Regions from separate parts of the Bradyrhizobium sp. 17 genome, predicted to be linked through region 4. Evidence: predicted binding sites of a transcription regulator. Region 4 holds the regulator's gene; each other region holds the start of a gene.

Region 1 (3,835 bases), on a different contig from region 4:
AGGGACCGTGGGACTTCTACAAGCTGGTCGGCACGGTGCCGGGCGACCAGGCCTTCACGCCGCTGTCCGAGAGCAAGTGCGCGCTCTTGAAGAAGTAAGCTAACCGCCCGCAGGCCATCAGGCCTGCGGGCGACTTTCAGGGAACGCCGAAGGGACCAGGTGCGGGATCGATGCAGGCTCTTTACGCTCAGCTACTGGTAGGACTGATCAACGGCTCGTTCTACGCGCTGCTCAGTCTCGGGCTTGCCGTGATCTTCGGCATGCTCAACATCATCAATTTCGCCCATGGCGCGCTCTACATGATGGGCGCGTTCGTCGCCTACTTCCTGCTGAACCTCGGCGGCATCAACTACTGGTGGGCGTTGCTGCTTGCGCCTGTTATCGTCGGCATCTTCGGCATGATCCTGGAACGGACCATGCTGCAATGGCTGACCGGGCTGGATCATCTCTACGGCCTGCTGCTGACCTTCGGCATTGCGCTAATCGTGCAGGGCGTGTTTCAGAACTACTTCGGCTCCTCCGGCCTGCCTTACGCCATTCCGGACCAGCTCAAGGGCGGCATGAATCTCGGCTTCATGTTCCTGCCGGTCTATCGCGGCTGGGTCGTCATCTTCTCGCTGGTGGTCTGCATCGCGACCTGGTTCCTGATCGAGAAGACGCGGCTCGGCGCCTATTTGCGCGCCGCCACCGAAAACCCGACGCTCGTGCGCGCCTTCGGCGTCAACGTGCCGCGCATGATCACGCTGACCTACGGCCTCGGTGTCGGCCTTGCAGCACTCGCCGGCGTGCTGTCGGCGCCGATCAACCAGGTGCGGCCGTTGATGGGCGCCGACCTCATCATCGTGGTGTTCGCGGTGGTCGTGATCGGCGGCATGGGATCGATCATGGGCTCCATCATCACCGGCTTCGCGCTCGGTGTGATCGAAGGCCTGACCAAATATTTCTACCCCGAGGCCTCCAACACCGTCGTGTTCGTGCTGATGGTGCTGGTGCTCTTGGTGAAGCCAACGGGATTGACGGGAAGGGCGGCCTGATATGACAGCCTTGACGGACGACACGCTGCCGGTAACCCCGCGCGCGATCCGCGACGAGATGATCGTGTTCGTGGTGATGGCGCTGCTGCTGGCTTCGGTGCCATTCACGGGGGTCTACCCGTTCTTCGTGATGCAGGCGCTGTGCTTCGCGCTGCTCGCCTGCGCCTTCAACCTGCTGATCGGCTACGGCGGTTTACTGTCCTTCGGCCATGCGATGTTCCTGGGCACGGCCGGCTATTGCAGCGCGCATGCGCTGAAAGTATGGGCGCTGCCGCCGGAACTCGGCATCCTCGTCGGGGTCGCCGGTGCCTTCGTGCTCTCGCTCATCACGGGCTATATCTCGATCCGCCGCCAGGGCATCTATTTCTCGATGATCACGCTGGCGCTGTCGCAGCTCTTGTACTTCATCTACCTCCAGGCGCCGTTCACCCATGGCGAAGACGGTATCCAGGGCATTCCGCAGGGACGCATGTTCGGCGTCTTCGATCTGACCAAGCCCACCGTGCTCTACTACGTGGTGCTGGTCGGTTTCCTCGCCGGCTTCCTGCTGATCTTCCGCATCATCAACTCGCCGTTCGGCGAAGTCCTCAAGGCGATCCGCGAGAACGAGCCGCGCGCGATCTCGCTGGGTTACCGCACCGATCAGTACAAGTTCCTGGCTTTCGTCCTGTCGGGCACGCTGGCCGGCTTTGCCGGTGCGCTGAAAGTCTTCGTGGCGCAGAATGCCTCGCTCACCGACGTGCACTGGTCGATGTCGGGCGAAGTCGTGCTGATGACGCTGGTCGGCGGACTCGGAACCGTCTTCGGTCCCGTGGTCGGTGCCTTCGTGATCATCGCCATGCAGCAATATCTGGCGGGGTTCGGCCAATGGGTGACCGTGATCCAGGGCTCGATCTTCGTGATCTGCGTGCTCACCTTCCGCCGTGGCGTCATCGGCGAAATCGCGCATTACTTCCGGCGGTCGCTGTAAGTCGTTGATATAATAGAAGATGTGTTGACGCGCGAAAGCGGTGGATGATCCGGCTCCACGGGCGTGAGGTGGCACGCGCGTGGATCGAAAATAGTCTATGACAGTTTCATGACGGCCCGCTTGGGCCAGGCCATCATCCAACCGGTAGTCTCTCTCCCATGATGCGATTGTTTCGCGCTTTCCTGCCGAAGGAAGAACGGTTCTTCGACCTGTTCGACCGCCACGCCCAGACCGTGATCCAGGGCTCGATCGCGCTCCAGAGCATGCTCAACGGGGGCGAGGAGACGCCGGTCTATTGCCAGCGCGTCAACCAGTTCGAGAACGATGCCGACAACATCACCCGTGAGGTGCTGACCGCGGTGCGCCGCACCTTCATCACCCCGTTCGACCGCGGCGACATCAAGAACCTGATCACCTCGATGGACGACGCCATCGACCAGATGCAGCAGACCGCAAAGGCCGTGATGCTGTTCGAGGTCCGCAGCTTCGAGCCGCCGATGCGGGAGATCGGCGGGCTTCTGATCGAATGCGCCAATCTGGTCGGCCGCGCGCTGCCGCTGATGCAGAAGATCGGTCAGAACGTGGCCATGCTGACCGCGATCACGGAAGAGCTTGGCAAGCTGGAAGGCCGCGTCGACGATCTCCATGATATCGGGCTGAAGGAACTGTTCCTCAAGCATCGCGGCGGCAACGCGATGGATTTCATCGTCGGCGCAGAGATCTACGACCATCTCGAGAAAGTCGCCGACCGCTTCGACGACGTCGCGAACGAGATCAACAGCATCGTCATCGAGCAAGTTTAGGGCAGGGGCCACGCCGTGGATGTTGCGTTGGGTCTTCCCGTCCTTGTCGGATTGATCGCCGTCGCGCTGCTGTTCGACTTCCTGAACGGCCTGCACGACGCCGCCAATTCGATCGCGACCATCGTCTCGACCCGCGTGCTGCGGCCGCAATACGCGGTGTTCTGGGCCGCGTTCTTCAACTTCGTCGCCTTCATGGTGTTCGGGCTGCACGTTGCCCAGACTATCGGCACCGGCATCATCGATCCCGCGATCGTGGATGCTCAGGTGATCTTCGCCGCGCTGGTCGGCGCCATCGTCTGGAACCTGGTGACATGGGCGCTCGGCATCCCATCGTCCTCGTCTCATGCATTGATCGGCGGCTTGTTTGGTGCCGGCGTGGCCAAAGCCGGCCTTTCAGCGGCGGTCTGGAGCGGGTTGTCCAAGACGGTGATCGCCATCGTGCTGTCTCCGCTGGTCGGCTTCCTGCTCGCGATGGTGCTGGTCGCGATCGTCTCCTGGGCCTCGGTGCGCTCCACGCCCTTTGCCGTGGATCGCGCCTTCCGCATCCTGCAATTCGCCTCCGCCTCGCTCTATTCGCTCGGCCATGGTGGTAACGACGCTCAGAAGACCATGGGCATCATCGCCGTGCTGCTCTATTCGCAGGGCCAGCTCGGCGGCGAATTCTTCGTACCCTTCTGGGTGGTGCTCTCGTGCCAGGCCGCGATGGCGATGGGGACGCTGATGGGCGGCTGGCGCATCGTCCGCACCATGGGCCTGCGCATCACCAGGCTGACCCCGATGCAGGGCTTTTGCGCCGAGACCGGCGGTGCCGCGACCCTGTTCATGGCGACCTTTCTCGGTGTTCCGGTCTCGACCACCCACACCATCACCGGCGCCATCGTCGGCGTCGGCGCGGCCCGCCGCCTCTCGGCGGTGCGCTGGAACGTCGCCAGCTCGATCGTCTATGCCTGGGTGATCACGATGCCGGCCTCGGCCATCGTCGCCGCGCTGAGCTGGTGGGCGGTCAAGATCTTCGTCAGGTAACCAGC
Region 2 (3,835 bases), on a different contig from region 4:
CCGGCCTTTCCTTACACGTCTTATCAGCACGCCAGGCGCGAGGACGTGCTCGATCTCTTTGCGTACCTGAAAACGCTGCCGGCCGTCGCAGGCAAGGTGCGCGACCACGACGTGCCCTTTCCGTTCAACATCCGGCGCAACGTCGGCATCTGGAAATTCTTATTTCTGGACGACAAGCCCTTCGTCCCCGACAGCGCGAAGTCACCGCAGTGGAATCGCGGCGCCTATCTCGTCGACAGTTTTGGCCATTGCGCGGAATGCCACAGCCCGCGCAACGCGCTTGGCGGCATCACCGCCGCACAACGCTTCGCTGGAGGCCCCAATCCGGAAGGCGAGGGATGGGTTCCCAACATCACCCAGAAGGGCCTTGGCGAGTGGAGCGCGAAGGATATTGCCTATTTCCTGAAGACCGGCGAATTGCCCGACGGCGACAGCGTCGGCGGCGCGATGACGCGGGTGATCAAGAACACCTCGCAACTGCCGGACGACGATCTCGCGGCGATGGCGGACTATCTCAAATCGCTGCCGCCGGTGGACGGTCCGCCGCGTCCCAAGCGCAAGGAGGGCGGCACCTGATCGGGCCTGCCCTTTTTCGGACGGTCAACTCGCGCCAAACGCCTTGAAGGTGATGATGGTGAGGGTGTCCTGGATGCCGGGCAGCACCTGCACCTTCTCGTTGACGAAGTGGCCGATATCGGTGTCGTTGTCGACGTAAAACTTCACCAGCAGGTCGTATTGCCCGGCCGTGGAATAGATCTCGGAGGCGATCTCGGCTTCGGCAAGCGCATTGGCGACCACATAGGATTGGCCGAGCTTGCATTTGATCTGGACGAAAAAGGGAACCATCGCGGTCACTCCGAAAGCATATCTGACGGCTAATAGGCCAAACCCGGCCGGATTTAGCAAGCGAACTTGCTGGGCTGGGAGAGGCGCGCTAGGACGGGCCATGGCTTCGAAAACGCTGAAGAGCGCCCCATGACGACACCCGTAGCGCTGACCATTGCCGGCTCCGATTCGAGCGGAGGCGCCGGCATCCAGGCCGACCTGAAGACCTTTGCCGCGCTCGGCGTTTTTGGCGCTTCCGCCATCACGGCGCTGACGGCGCAGAACACCCGCGGCGTCACCGGCATTCACGCCGTGCCCGCCGAATTCGTCACCGCGCAGATCGACGCGGTGTTTTCCGATCTCGAGGTCGGCGCGGTCAAGATCGGCATGGTGGCGCAAGCCGCCAGCATCGATGCGATCGCGGCCGCGCTGTCGCGCTGGGCGCCCGGGCATATCGTGCTCGATCCCGTGATGGTGGCGACGTCGGGCGATCGCCTGCTCGCGTCCGATGCCGTCGATGCCCTGCGCATCAAGCTGATGCCGCTGGCCTCGGTGATCACACCCAATCTGCCCGAGGCCGCGGCTCTGCTCGACGAGCCGGTCGCGGCCAGCGAGGCCGAGATCGAAAGCCAGGGGCGCCGGCTGCTGGCGCTCGGCAGTCGTGCGGTCCTGATCAAGGGCGGCCACGGCGAGGGCGCCGAGAGTATCGATTATCTCGTCGATGCCAGCACCACGATCGCGCTCGCCGCGCCGCGCGTTGCCACAAGCAACACCCATGGCACCGGCTGCTCGCTGTCCTCGGCGGTCGCCGCAGGGCTCGCCAGAGGCGAAGATCTCGAGCGCGCCGTGCGCAACGCCAAGACCTGGATCAGCGCGGCGATCGCCGCCGCCGACCGCTTCAGCGTCGGCCACGGACACGGCCCGATCCATCATTTCCATAAATTTTACTGAACGCCGGTCGCGAGCGCGCCACCGCTAGTCCCTCCCGCCATGCAGCTCCGGGTTCTTGCGGAGGCTGCCGCGACGCCATGTCGCCTGATTGTCGCATGCGACTGATATTCGCAGGGTGGGCGAGGCAAGCGCGATTCGTATCTGAGGGTGCCTCAAAGGTTCGATTGGTCATCCCCCTGTCACGGGACATTGTTACAGGCTGGCGCATGGGAAGTTACGATGTGAGTGACGAGAGCCCGGAGCGGCGCTTTCGCACGTTGTTCATCTCCGACGTTCATCTCGGAGCCCGCGGTTCTCAAGCCGATCTTCTGCTCGATTTCCTGCGTTTCCATGATGCCGACACGATCTATCTCGTCGGCGATATCGTCGACGGCTGGGCGCTGAAATCGAGCTGGCATTGGCCGCAATCGCATAACGACCTCGTCCAGAAGCTTTTGCGCAAGGCGCGCAAGGGCGCCAAGGTCATCTACATCCCCGGCAATCACGACGAGTTCCTGCGCAACTATTACGGCACGCATTTCGGCGGCATCGACGTGGTCGAGAACACCGTCCACACCGGCGCGGACGGCAAGCGGTATCTCGTCATCCATGGCGACATCTTCGACCTCGTGGTGCAGAACGCACGCTGGCTCGCCCATCTCGGCGACAAGGCCTACGATTTCGCGATTCAGCTCAATCGCTTCGTCAACTTCTTCCGGCGCATGTTCAAGGTGCCGTATTGGTCGCTGTCGCAATGGGCCAAGCAGAAGGTCAAGAACGCCGTCAACTATATTGGCGCGTTCGAGCAGGCGCTCGCCGCCGAGGCGCGACGCCACGATGCCGACGGGGTGATCTGCGGCCACATCCATTACGCGGTGATCCGCGACGAGGGCGGCATCCGCTACATGAATTGCGGCGACTGGGTCGAGAGCTGTACGGCGCTGGTCGAGCACGACGACGGCCATTTCGAGATCATCACCTGGGCGGACCAGGCCGAGAAGCCGGCACAGGTCCCGCAGGTCGCAGCCAGAGCTGCATGACAAAGGCAGCCTGATGCGCATCCTGGTCGCGACCGACGCCTGGCACCCGCAAGTCAACGGTGTGGTTCGGACGCTGACCAAACTTGCCGACGCCGCCAAAAGTCTCGACGTCGAATTCTCGTTCCTGACGCCACAATCGTTCCGCACCTTTGCGATGCCGAGCTATCGGGACGTGCGGGTGGCCATGCCGCGCCCGGGCAGAATCGCGAAGCTGATCGAAGAGGCGCGCCCGGACAGCATCCACATCGCGACGGAGGGGCCGATCGGCCTGATGGTCCGCCGCTATTGCCGGCAGCGCAAGCTGCCCTTCACGACCAGCTTCCACACCCGCTTTCCCGAATATGTCCGCGCCCGCGTGCCGGTGCCGGGCTCGCTGATCTGGCGGGCGCTGCGCCGATTCCATAGCCCCAGCCGCGCCGTGATGGCGGCGACGCCGGCGCTCGCCAGTGAGCTGACCGAGCGCGGCTTCGACAATGTCGTGCTGTGGCCGCGCGGCGTCGACCCCCATCTGTTCCATCCCCGCGCGATTGATCTCTGCCTGCCGGCGCCGGTGTTCCTCTCGGTCGGCCGCGTTGCCGTGGAGAAGAATCTCGAGGCGTTCCTCGACCTCGAGCTGCCCGGCACCAAGGTGATCGTCGGTGACGGCCCGGCGCGTGTCGCGCTGGAGGAGGCCTATCCGGACGCGATCTTCCTCGGCGAAAAGCACGGCGAGGAGCTGGCGGACATCTACGCGGCCGCCGACGTCTTCGTATTTCCGAGCAAGACCGACACGTTCGGCCTGGTCCTGCTCGAAGCGCTGGCGAGCGGCCTGCCGGTCGCGGCTTTCCCGGTGAAGGGCCCCCGCGACGTGATCGGCGATGCGCCGGTTGGCGCGCTCGATCACGATCTGCGCAGCGCCTGCTTTGCCGCGCTCGACATCTCCCGGCAGGACTGCGTGGAATTCGCCGCCAACTACACCTGGGAGGCCTCGGCCCGGGCTTTTATCGACAGCATTTTGGCCGTCGGCGCGGTAATGCCCGGCCGAAACGGGGCAGAGCCGG
Region 3 (3,835 bases), on a different contig from region 4:
TGCTCGGCACGACGCTGGCCGCGGTCTTCGCGCTGCCGGTCAGTCTTCTTGCCGCGCGCAATGTGGTGCCGTCGAGGATTTTGCGGTTTCCGGTGCGGCGCTTCCTGGATTCAATCCGCGGAGTCGACACGCTGATCTGGGCGCTGGTGTGGATCAACGTGGTCGGGCTCGGCCCGTTTGCCGGCGTGCTCGCTATTGCCGTGTCGGATTTCGGCGCGTTTGGAAAACTGTTCTCGGAGGCGATCGAGGGCGCCGACCAGAAGCAGGTCGAGGGCATCCGCGCCTCCGGCGGTAGCGCGCTGCACGAGATTCGCTTCGGCCTGCTGCCGCAGGTCCTGCCCGTGATTGCCGGGCAGGTGCTCTATTTCATCGAGTCGAATACGCGCTCGGCCACCATCATCGGCATCGTCGGCGCCGGCGGCATCGGCCTCCAGCTCGCCGAGCAGATCCGCGTGCTGGAATGGCAGAAGGTGTCGTTCCTGATCCTGATGATCCTGGTCGCAGTCGCCGCGATCGATTTCGTTTCGGGCAAATTGCGTTTTGCGATTATCGGGCGGCGGGCGGTGGCGTAACCTTCTTCCTTCTCCCCTTGTGGGAGAAGGTGGCGCGAAGCGCCGGATGAGGGGTCTGCATCCTCAATTCAGATCAGTGCGCGGAGGCAACCCCTCACCCGTCTCGCCGCTAGCGCGGCGAGCCACCCTCTCCCGCAAGGGGAGAGGGGCAGAGGGCAGCCAGTTCACCCGTTCTCCACCAGAAATTCCACCCGCTCCGCCGCAAAGCGCGAATGCTTGGTGACCAGCGGCTTGCCGTCGAGATCGTGATCGGTGGCGTCGACCACCAGGATCGGCCGTCCCAGCGCCAGATCGAGCCGTGCGGCGTCGGTTGCGTCGACGATACCGGCGGTGATCCGGGTCGCGCCGCGGCGATAGTCCCGGACGCCGTAATGCTCGAGCAATTTCGTCATCGAGCGGGTCGCGGCAAAGACGTCGCCCGCAGCGGGGAATAGCTGTGCCGATAGCCACGTCGTGGAGACACAGATCGGCGTGCGGTCGGCGAGGCGCATCGCCTCGATCCGGACCAGCGGTGCGCCGGTCTTGAGGCCAAGCTCCCGCGCGAGTTCGCGGGTCGCAACGTCAGCGGACGCCTCGATCAGCCGGCCATGCGGTTCGCGGCCGTCCGCGCCGACGATCTCGGAGAAACGGGTCCGCGAGCGCAGTGGATAAGCGAGCTTCTGCGCCTCGACATAGGTTCCGCTGCCGCGTTCTGCCCGCACGATGCCGCGCTCGGCAAGCGCGGCCAGCGCGCGTCGCACGGTGTGGCGGTTGACGCGATAGGTTTCGGCGATCTCCACCTCGCCCGGCAGCTTGTCGCCCGCCGCAAAGCGGCCGTCGGCGATGCCGCGCTCGATGCCGTCGGCAACGAGGCGCCACAACGCGACGCCGGAGGAGGCTGTGTCCTGCATGCTCATGTGGCCGGGAAGCTACTCCAGAAATCACGCCTTTGTCACGAAACAGTCATGGCGCTCCCGTATCAAGTTGTCTAGTATCATAGACAACTTGGATTCGGCAAGTTCTGCAGAGAAGTCGGTGGATGCGGTGACCCAGCACAATAATCAGCAAGCCCAGCGCAAGGCCGCAATGTCCGTGCTGGCGCACGCGGAGGCGGGCGAGATCGCCGCTCGCCTCCACGCTCTCGCTTTGCCGGCGCATCAGGATCTGCGCGCGCCGGAAAACGGCCTCGTCATGCTGCGCGGCCGGGTCGGCGGCGATGGTGCGCCGTTCAACCTCGGTGAAGCCACGGTGTCGCGCGCCGCGGTGCGGCTTGCGAGCGGCGAGGTCGGTTTCGGCTACACGCTCGGCCGCGACGGCGAGAAGGCGCGGCTGATCGCGCTGTGCGATGCCCTGGTGCAGTCCAGCGATTTCGGCGCCGCGGTGGAGCGGGACATTATCGCGCCGTTGCGTGAGCAGCTGATGGTCAGGCGCAAGCAGGTGGCGGCCCAGACCGCCGCGACGAAGGTTGATTTCTACACCATGGTGCGCGGTGAGGGGTGAGATCATGACCACGATTGCGGAACTGCCGCCGGGGTTCGCCGATAAGGTCTTGTCGGCGCAATCGACCTTTCGCTCGGTCATGGACGCGATGGCGCGGCCGGGATCGGTGCAGCGCATCGTGCCGACATCAGGAGCGCCTCGTGTGATGATGCGCGGGACGGCCGCGATCGCGCTGACGCTGTTCGATCACGACACGCCGCTCTGGCTCGATGCGCGCATGCATGAGACTTCCGACGTCGTGAAATGGCTGAAATTCCATACTGGTGCGCCGGTGGTGCAGGATTCTTCCATCGCCAGCTTCGCGCTGATCAGCGACGGCGGGGCGCTGCCTTCGCTGGAGCGCTTCGCGCTCGGCACCAGCGAATATCCGGATCGGTCGACCACGTTGATCCTGCAGGTCGAGAGTCTCGATTCGGGACGCAGCTTCGAGCTGCGCGGGCCCGGCATCGACGGCGTCGCCACGCTCCAGGCGTCGATCAAGCCGTTCGACGTGTTCGAGCGACTTCGTATTAACGAGGCGCTGTTTCCGCGCGGTATCGATGTGGTGCTGGTCGCCGATGACGCCATGGTTGCGATCCCGCGCACCACGCGTATCGTGAGCAGGGGAAGCTAAGCATGTATGTCGCAGTCAAAGGCGGCGAACGCGCCATCGAGAACGCCCATCGCCTGCTCGCCAGTGCGCGGCGTGGCGACCAAAGCGTTCCGGAAATCTCGCTCGACCAGATCTCCGAGCAGCTTGGTCTCGCCGTGGACCGCGTCATGAGCGAAGGCTCGCTCTATGACCGCGAGCTCGCGGCGCTCGCCATCAAGCAGGCGCGCGGCGATCTGATCGAGGCGATCTTCCTGGTCCGCGCCTTCCGCGCGACGCTGCCCCGCTTCGGCGCCAGCGAGCCGGTCGAGACCGGCGCGATGCGGATACGGCGGCGGGTGTCCTCGACCTTCAAGGACATTCCCGGCGGCCAGATCCTCGGCCCGACCTTCGACTATACCCACCGCCTGCTCGATCCCTCGCTCGCCGAGGGCTTTGTGCCGGAGACACCGGCGACGGCCGAAGCATCGTCTGCGCCAACCCCGCGGGTGACCGACATCCTCGGCCGCGACGGGCTGATCGAATCCTCGCCTCAGGCTGAGGACGGCGCCAGCGTCGGCGATCTCACTCGCGAGCCGCTCAATTTTCCCGCCGATCGTGACCTGCGCCTGCAAAATCTCGCGCGTGGCGACGAAGGTTTTCTGCTGGCGATGGGCTATTCCACCCAGCGCGGCTACGGCCGCAACCATCCCTTCGCCGGCGAGATTCGCTTCGGTGAGGTCGAGGTTGAATTCTCCGCGGAAGACGTCGGCTTCGCCGTGCCGCTCGGCTCGATCGAGCTCACCGAGTGTCAGATGGTCAATCAGTTCAAGGGCTCCGCGACGGAGGCGCCGTGCTTCACCCGCGGCTATGGCCTCGCCTTCGGCCAGAGCGAGCGCAAGACGATGTCGATGGCGCTGGTCGACCGCGCGTTGCGTGCGCGCGAGCTCGGCGAAGAGGCACTCGCCCCCGCGCAAGACGAAGAATTCGTGATGTCGCATTCGGACAACGTCCAGGCTACCGGCTTCGTCGAGCATCTGAAGCTACCGCATTATGTCGACTTCCAGTCTGAGCTCGGCCTGTTGCGCAAGCTGCGGAAGGAATTCACTGAGGCCAATGCGCCCGATGCCATGAAGGAGGCCGCGGAATGAACGCGCCCGCCTACAATTTCGCTTATCTCGACGAACAGACCAAGCGGATGATCCGCCGCGCGATC
Region 4 (3,835 bases):
TGGTGCCGATGCGCGGCTTCTCGGCGATCGCAGGCTCGCTCGCCCTCGCGGTCATCGTGATCCCGGTGGTGCTGCGCACGACCGAGGACATGCTGCTGCTGGTGCCGAACGCGTTGCGCGAGGCGGCCTCGGCGCTCGGCCTGCCGCGTTCGCTGGTGATCAAGCGGATCGCTTATCGTGCTGCCCGATCGGGTCTCATCACCGGCGTGCTGCTCGCGACCGCTCGCGTCGCCGGTGAAACCGCGCCGCTGCTGTTCACCGCGCTATCGAACCAGTTCTTCAGCCTCGGCCTGAACAAGACGATGGCGAACCTGCCTGTGACCATCAACAACTTCGTGCAGAGCCCCTATGCCTATTGGAAGCAGTTGGCCTGGAGCGGGGCGCTGCTCATCACCCTGACCGTTCTTGCCCTTAATATTTTCGCGCGCATCCTTGGCGCCGAGAGGACCGCAAAATGAGTGATCTTTCCGTGTCGATGAGCGCGTCCGGTGGACTGCCGCACGCGGCGGTGCTGCCCGAGGCGCCCCCCAAGGTGACCGTGCGTAACCTGGACTTCTATTACGGCGAGCACCATGCGCTGAAGAACATCAACCTGACGCTCGGCGCCAACCGCGTTACGGCGTTCATCGGTCCGTCGGGCTGCGGCAAGTCGACCCTGCTGCGCATCTTCAACCGGATGTACGACCTCTATCCCGGCCAGCGCGCCACCGGTCAGCTCATGCTCGATCAGACCAACATTCTCGACCCCAGGCTGGACCTCAATTTGCTGCGCGCCCGCGTCGGCATGGTGTTCCAGAAGCCGACGCCGTTCCCGATGACGATCTACGAGAACATCGCGTTCGGCATCCGTCTCTATGAGAAGATCTCGAAGTCCGAGATGGACGGCCGCGTCGAGAAGGCGCTGCGCGGCGGCGCGCTGTGGAACGAGGTCAAGGACAAGCTCAACGCCTCCGGCCTGTCGCTCTCCGGCGGCCAGCAGCAGCGCCTCTGCATCGCCCGCACCGTCGCGGTGCGGCCCGAGGTGATCCTGTTCGACGAACCCTGTTCGGCGCTCGACCCGATCTCGACCGCCAAGGTCGAGGAGCTGATCCAGGAGCTGTCCGAGGATTACACGATCGCTATCGTCACCCACAACATGCAACAGGCGGCGCGCGTCTCCGACAAGACCGCCTTCATGTATCTCGGCGAGCTGATAGAGTTCGACGACACCAGCAAGATCTTCACGTCGCCGTCAGATCGGCGCACGCAGGATTACATCACCGGCCGGTTCGGCTAGGAGACGCGACATGGGTTCTGAACATACCGCAAAGGCTTTCGACACCGACCTCCAGGAACTCACTCGCCTGGTCGCCGAGATGGGCGGCATCGCCGAGCGCATGATCGTCGAGTCCGTCGACGCGCTGATCCGCCGCGACGTCCCGCTCGGCCAGCGCGTCGTCGCCATCGACACCGAGCTCGACGCGCTGCAGAAGCGCATCGAGGAGCGTGCGGTGCTCACCATCGCCCGCCGCCAGCCGATGGCGGTCGATCTGCGCGAGATCGTCGGCGCCATGCGCGTCGCGACCGATCTCGAGCGCATCGGCGACCTCGCCAAGAACATGGGCAAGCGCGTCGCGGCGCTGGAGACGGACTTCCATCCGCTCAAGCTGTTCCGCGGCCTCGAGCACATGACCGACCTCGTGCAGCAGCAGGTCAAGTCGGTGCTGGACGCCTATGCCGCGCATGATTTGCCGGCGGCGATGGCGGTGTGGAAGGGCGACGAGGAAGTCGACGCCATCTGCACCTCGCTGTTCCGCGAACTCCTCACCTACATGATGGAGGATCCGCGCAATATCTCGTTCTGCATCCATCTGATGTTCTGCGCCAAGAACATCGAGCGGATCGGCGACCACGCCACCAATATCGCCGAGACCGTGTTCTACATGATCGAGGGCCAGGCGATCACCGACAAGCGGCCGAAGGGCGACATGACGACCTTTGCCAACACGGTACCGAACACCTGAAGACTTAAGGAGCGACGACCCGATGGGCGCACGCATTATGGTGGTTGAGGACGAGGAAGCCCTGACCGAGCTTCTCCGCTACAACCTCGAAGGCGACGGCTATGACGTCGAGACGGTGATGCGCGGCGACGACGCCGACACCCGCCTCAAGGAGCACATCCCCGATCTGATCGTGCTCGACTGGATGCTGCCGGGCCTGTCAGGCATCGAATTGTGCCGGCGGCTTCGCACCCGTCCCGAGACCAAGCAGCTCCCGATCATCATGCTCACCGCGCGCGGCGAGGAGAGCGAGCGGGTGCGGGGTCTTGCGACCGGCGCCGACGATTACATCGTCAAGCCGTTCTCGGTGCCGGAGCTGCTGGCGCGCGTGAAAGGCCTGCTGCGGCGCGCGAGCCCGGAGCGCCTCGCCACCGTCCTTGCTTTTGGCGACATCGAGCTCGACCGTGACAAGCGCCGCGTGGCGCGCTCGGGCCGGCCGATCGATCTCGGTCCGACCGAATATCGCCTGCTGGAGTTCTTCCTGGAGCATCCGGGACGGGTGTTCTCGCGCGAGCAGCTGCTCGACAGCGTCTGGGGCCGCGACATCTATATCGACGAGCGCACCGTCGACGTGCATATCGGCCGCCTGCGCAAGCTGCTCAATCTCGGCCGCGAGCAGGACCCGATCCGCACCGTCCGCGGCGCCGGCTACGCGCTGGATGATCGCTTCGCGAAGGCGGAGCAGGTGTAGGGTTGCAGGCTTGTTTGTTGGCGAGCTGTCCCTGCATTCTCAGCCGTCGTCCCGGACAAGCGAGCGAAGCGAGCGCTGATCCGGGACCCATAACCACCGAACGTGGTTTGGCGAAGACTCGGAGTGACCCCTTCCGCACGATTATTGCGTGCTCGGAGTATGGGTCCCGGCCCCCCGTGCGCAATTGCGCACTAGGCCGGGACGACACTGAAATTGTTGAACTGTCTTCGCGTGACGACTAACGGGGACCCGGCTTTACCGGTGCGCGGCGCCGATCCGACGCGGGCTGGTACGCAACGCGCGAGTGCTGGGCGCAATAGGGCAGTCCGGACAGCGCCCTTCCACCGCAGAAGAAGAAGTCCGGGCTCGAGGGATCGCCGACCGGCCAGTGGCAGGTCGCCTCGTTCAATTCCAGCAGCGACAGCCGCTGGCTCATCGGCACCACGTTGTCGTAGGTGACCGGATCCGGCTCAGCCTCGACCTCGAAGGCCTGCGCCAGCGCGGTGTTGCCGCGCGAGATCGGGCGGCTCACCCGCATCATGTGCTGCGCGGGGCGCGCCTTGCGCGGCCGCGGCGCTGCCGATGATGGGCTCTTGGCGCGGCCCGAAAGGCCGAGCCTGTGCACTTTGCCGATCACGGCATTGCGGGTCACATTGCCGAGCTCCGCCGCGATCTGGCTGGCCGAAAGTCCGGCCTCCCAGAGCTTTTTCAGCTGCTCGACGCGATCATCGGACCAGGTCAAAACCGTCATTGCACCCTTTCCCTCGCTGCGCGCCAGCCATCCTGGGGCCTCGCAGCGAATGCCTAAGCCTTCAAAAACCCGTGCCGCCAGAATCCCTTAAGGCTCGCCGGGCGCGTCTTGAACGCCCGAACGTTTACGCCGGTACATAAGGACTTAAAGATCAGAACCACTGCACGAGATGTCGTATCTGACAATCCAAACGCTACAATATGGCGTGACTCCCGCGCAAGAGTCCGCCGACTCGCTTCCACATGTTCCGTGGCCAAATCCCGCAAAATCGGCACCGCAAGACTACGGATTCAGCGTTTCGCGAGGCTTTCCGGGCGGCATTGACACCCGTTTCACCAGGCCTAAGATAGT

Evidence for each region. Region 4 encodes PhoB, which activates phosphate uptake and scavenging genes when phosphate is short. Its sites were predicted from a motif close to TGTCATNNANCTGTCAT; they were not measured.
Region 1: a site for PhoB is predicted at 2,102-2,118, ahead of IVB13_RS37745 (DUF47 domain-containing protein). Genes of this name have one in related genera too.
Region 2: a site for PhoB is predicted at 1,943-1,959, ahead of IVB13_RS30420 (UDP-2,3-diacylglucosamine diphosphatase). Genes of this name have one in related genera too.
Region 3: a site for PhoB is predicted at 1,502-1,518, ahead of phnF (phosphonate metabolism transcriptional regulator PhnF). Genes of this name have one in related genera too.

What each region holds. Positions count from the first base shown of each region.
Region 1 is NZ_JADPJQ010000130.1:315,254-319,088, forward strand. Features, by position in the region: gene IVB13_RS37730 (ABC transporter substrate-binding protein) at 1-98, shown strand, start outside; gene IVB13_RS37735 (branched-chain amino acid ABC transporter permease) at 171-1,034, shown strand; gene IVB13_RS37740 (branched-chain amino acid ABC transporter permease) at 1,036-2,004, shown strand; gene IVB13_RS37745 (DUF47 domain-containing protein) at 2,163-2,807, shown strand; gene IVB13_RS37750 (inorganic phosphate transporter) at 2,823-3,830, shown strand; gene sugE (quaternary ammonium compound efflux SMR transporter SugE) at 3,823-3,835, opposite strand, start outside.
Region 2 is NZ_JADPJQ010000124.1:69,605-73,439, forward strand. Features, by position in the region: gene IVB13_RS30405 (cytochrome c) at 1-576, shown strand, start outside; gene IVB13_RS30410 (Lrp/AsnC family transcriptional regulator) at 601-846, opposite strand; gene thiD (bifunctional hydroxymethylpyrimidine kinase/phosphomethylpyrimidine kinase) at 976-1,776, shown strand; gene IVB13_RS30420 (UDP-2,3-diacylglucosamine diphosphatase) at 1,983-2,795, shown strand; gene IVB13_RS30425 (glycosyltransferase family 1 protein) at 2,809-3,835, shown strand, end outside.
Region 3 is NZ_JADPJQ010000117.1:70,391-74,225, forward strand. Features, by position in the region: gene phnE (phosphonate ABC transporter, permease protein PhnE) at 1-572, shown strand, start outside; gene phnF (phosphonate metabolism transcriptional regulator PhnF) at 737-1,468, opposite strand; gene phnG (phosphonate C-P lyase system protein PhnG) at 1,587-2,051, shown strand; gene phnH (phosphonate C-P lyase system protein PhnH) at 2,056-2,664, shown strand; gene IVB13_RS25325 (carbon-phosphorus lyase complex subunit PhnI) at 2,667-3,770, shown strand; gene IVB13_RS25330 (alpha-D-ribose 1-methylphosphonate 5-phosphate C-P-lyase PhnJ) at 3,767-3,835, shown strand, end outside.
Region 4 is NZ_JADPJQ010000113.1:172,760-176,594, reverse strand. Features, by position in the region: gene pstA (phosphate ABC transporter permease PstA) at 1-458, shown strand, start outside; gene pstB (phosphate ABC transporter ATP-binding protein PstB) at 455-1,276, shown strand; gene phoU (phosphate signaling complex protein PhoU) at 1,287-2,003, shown strand; gene phoB (phosphate regulon transcriptional regulator PhoB) at 2,026-2,733, shown strand; gene IVB13_RS23490 (GcrA family cell cycle regulator) at 2,972-3,484, opposite strand.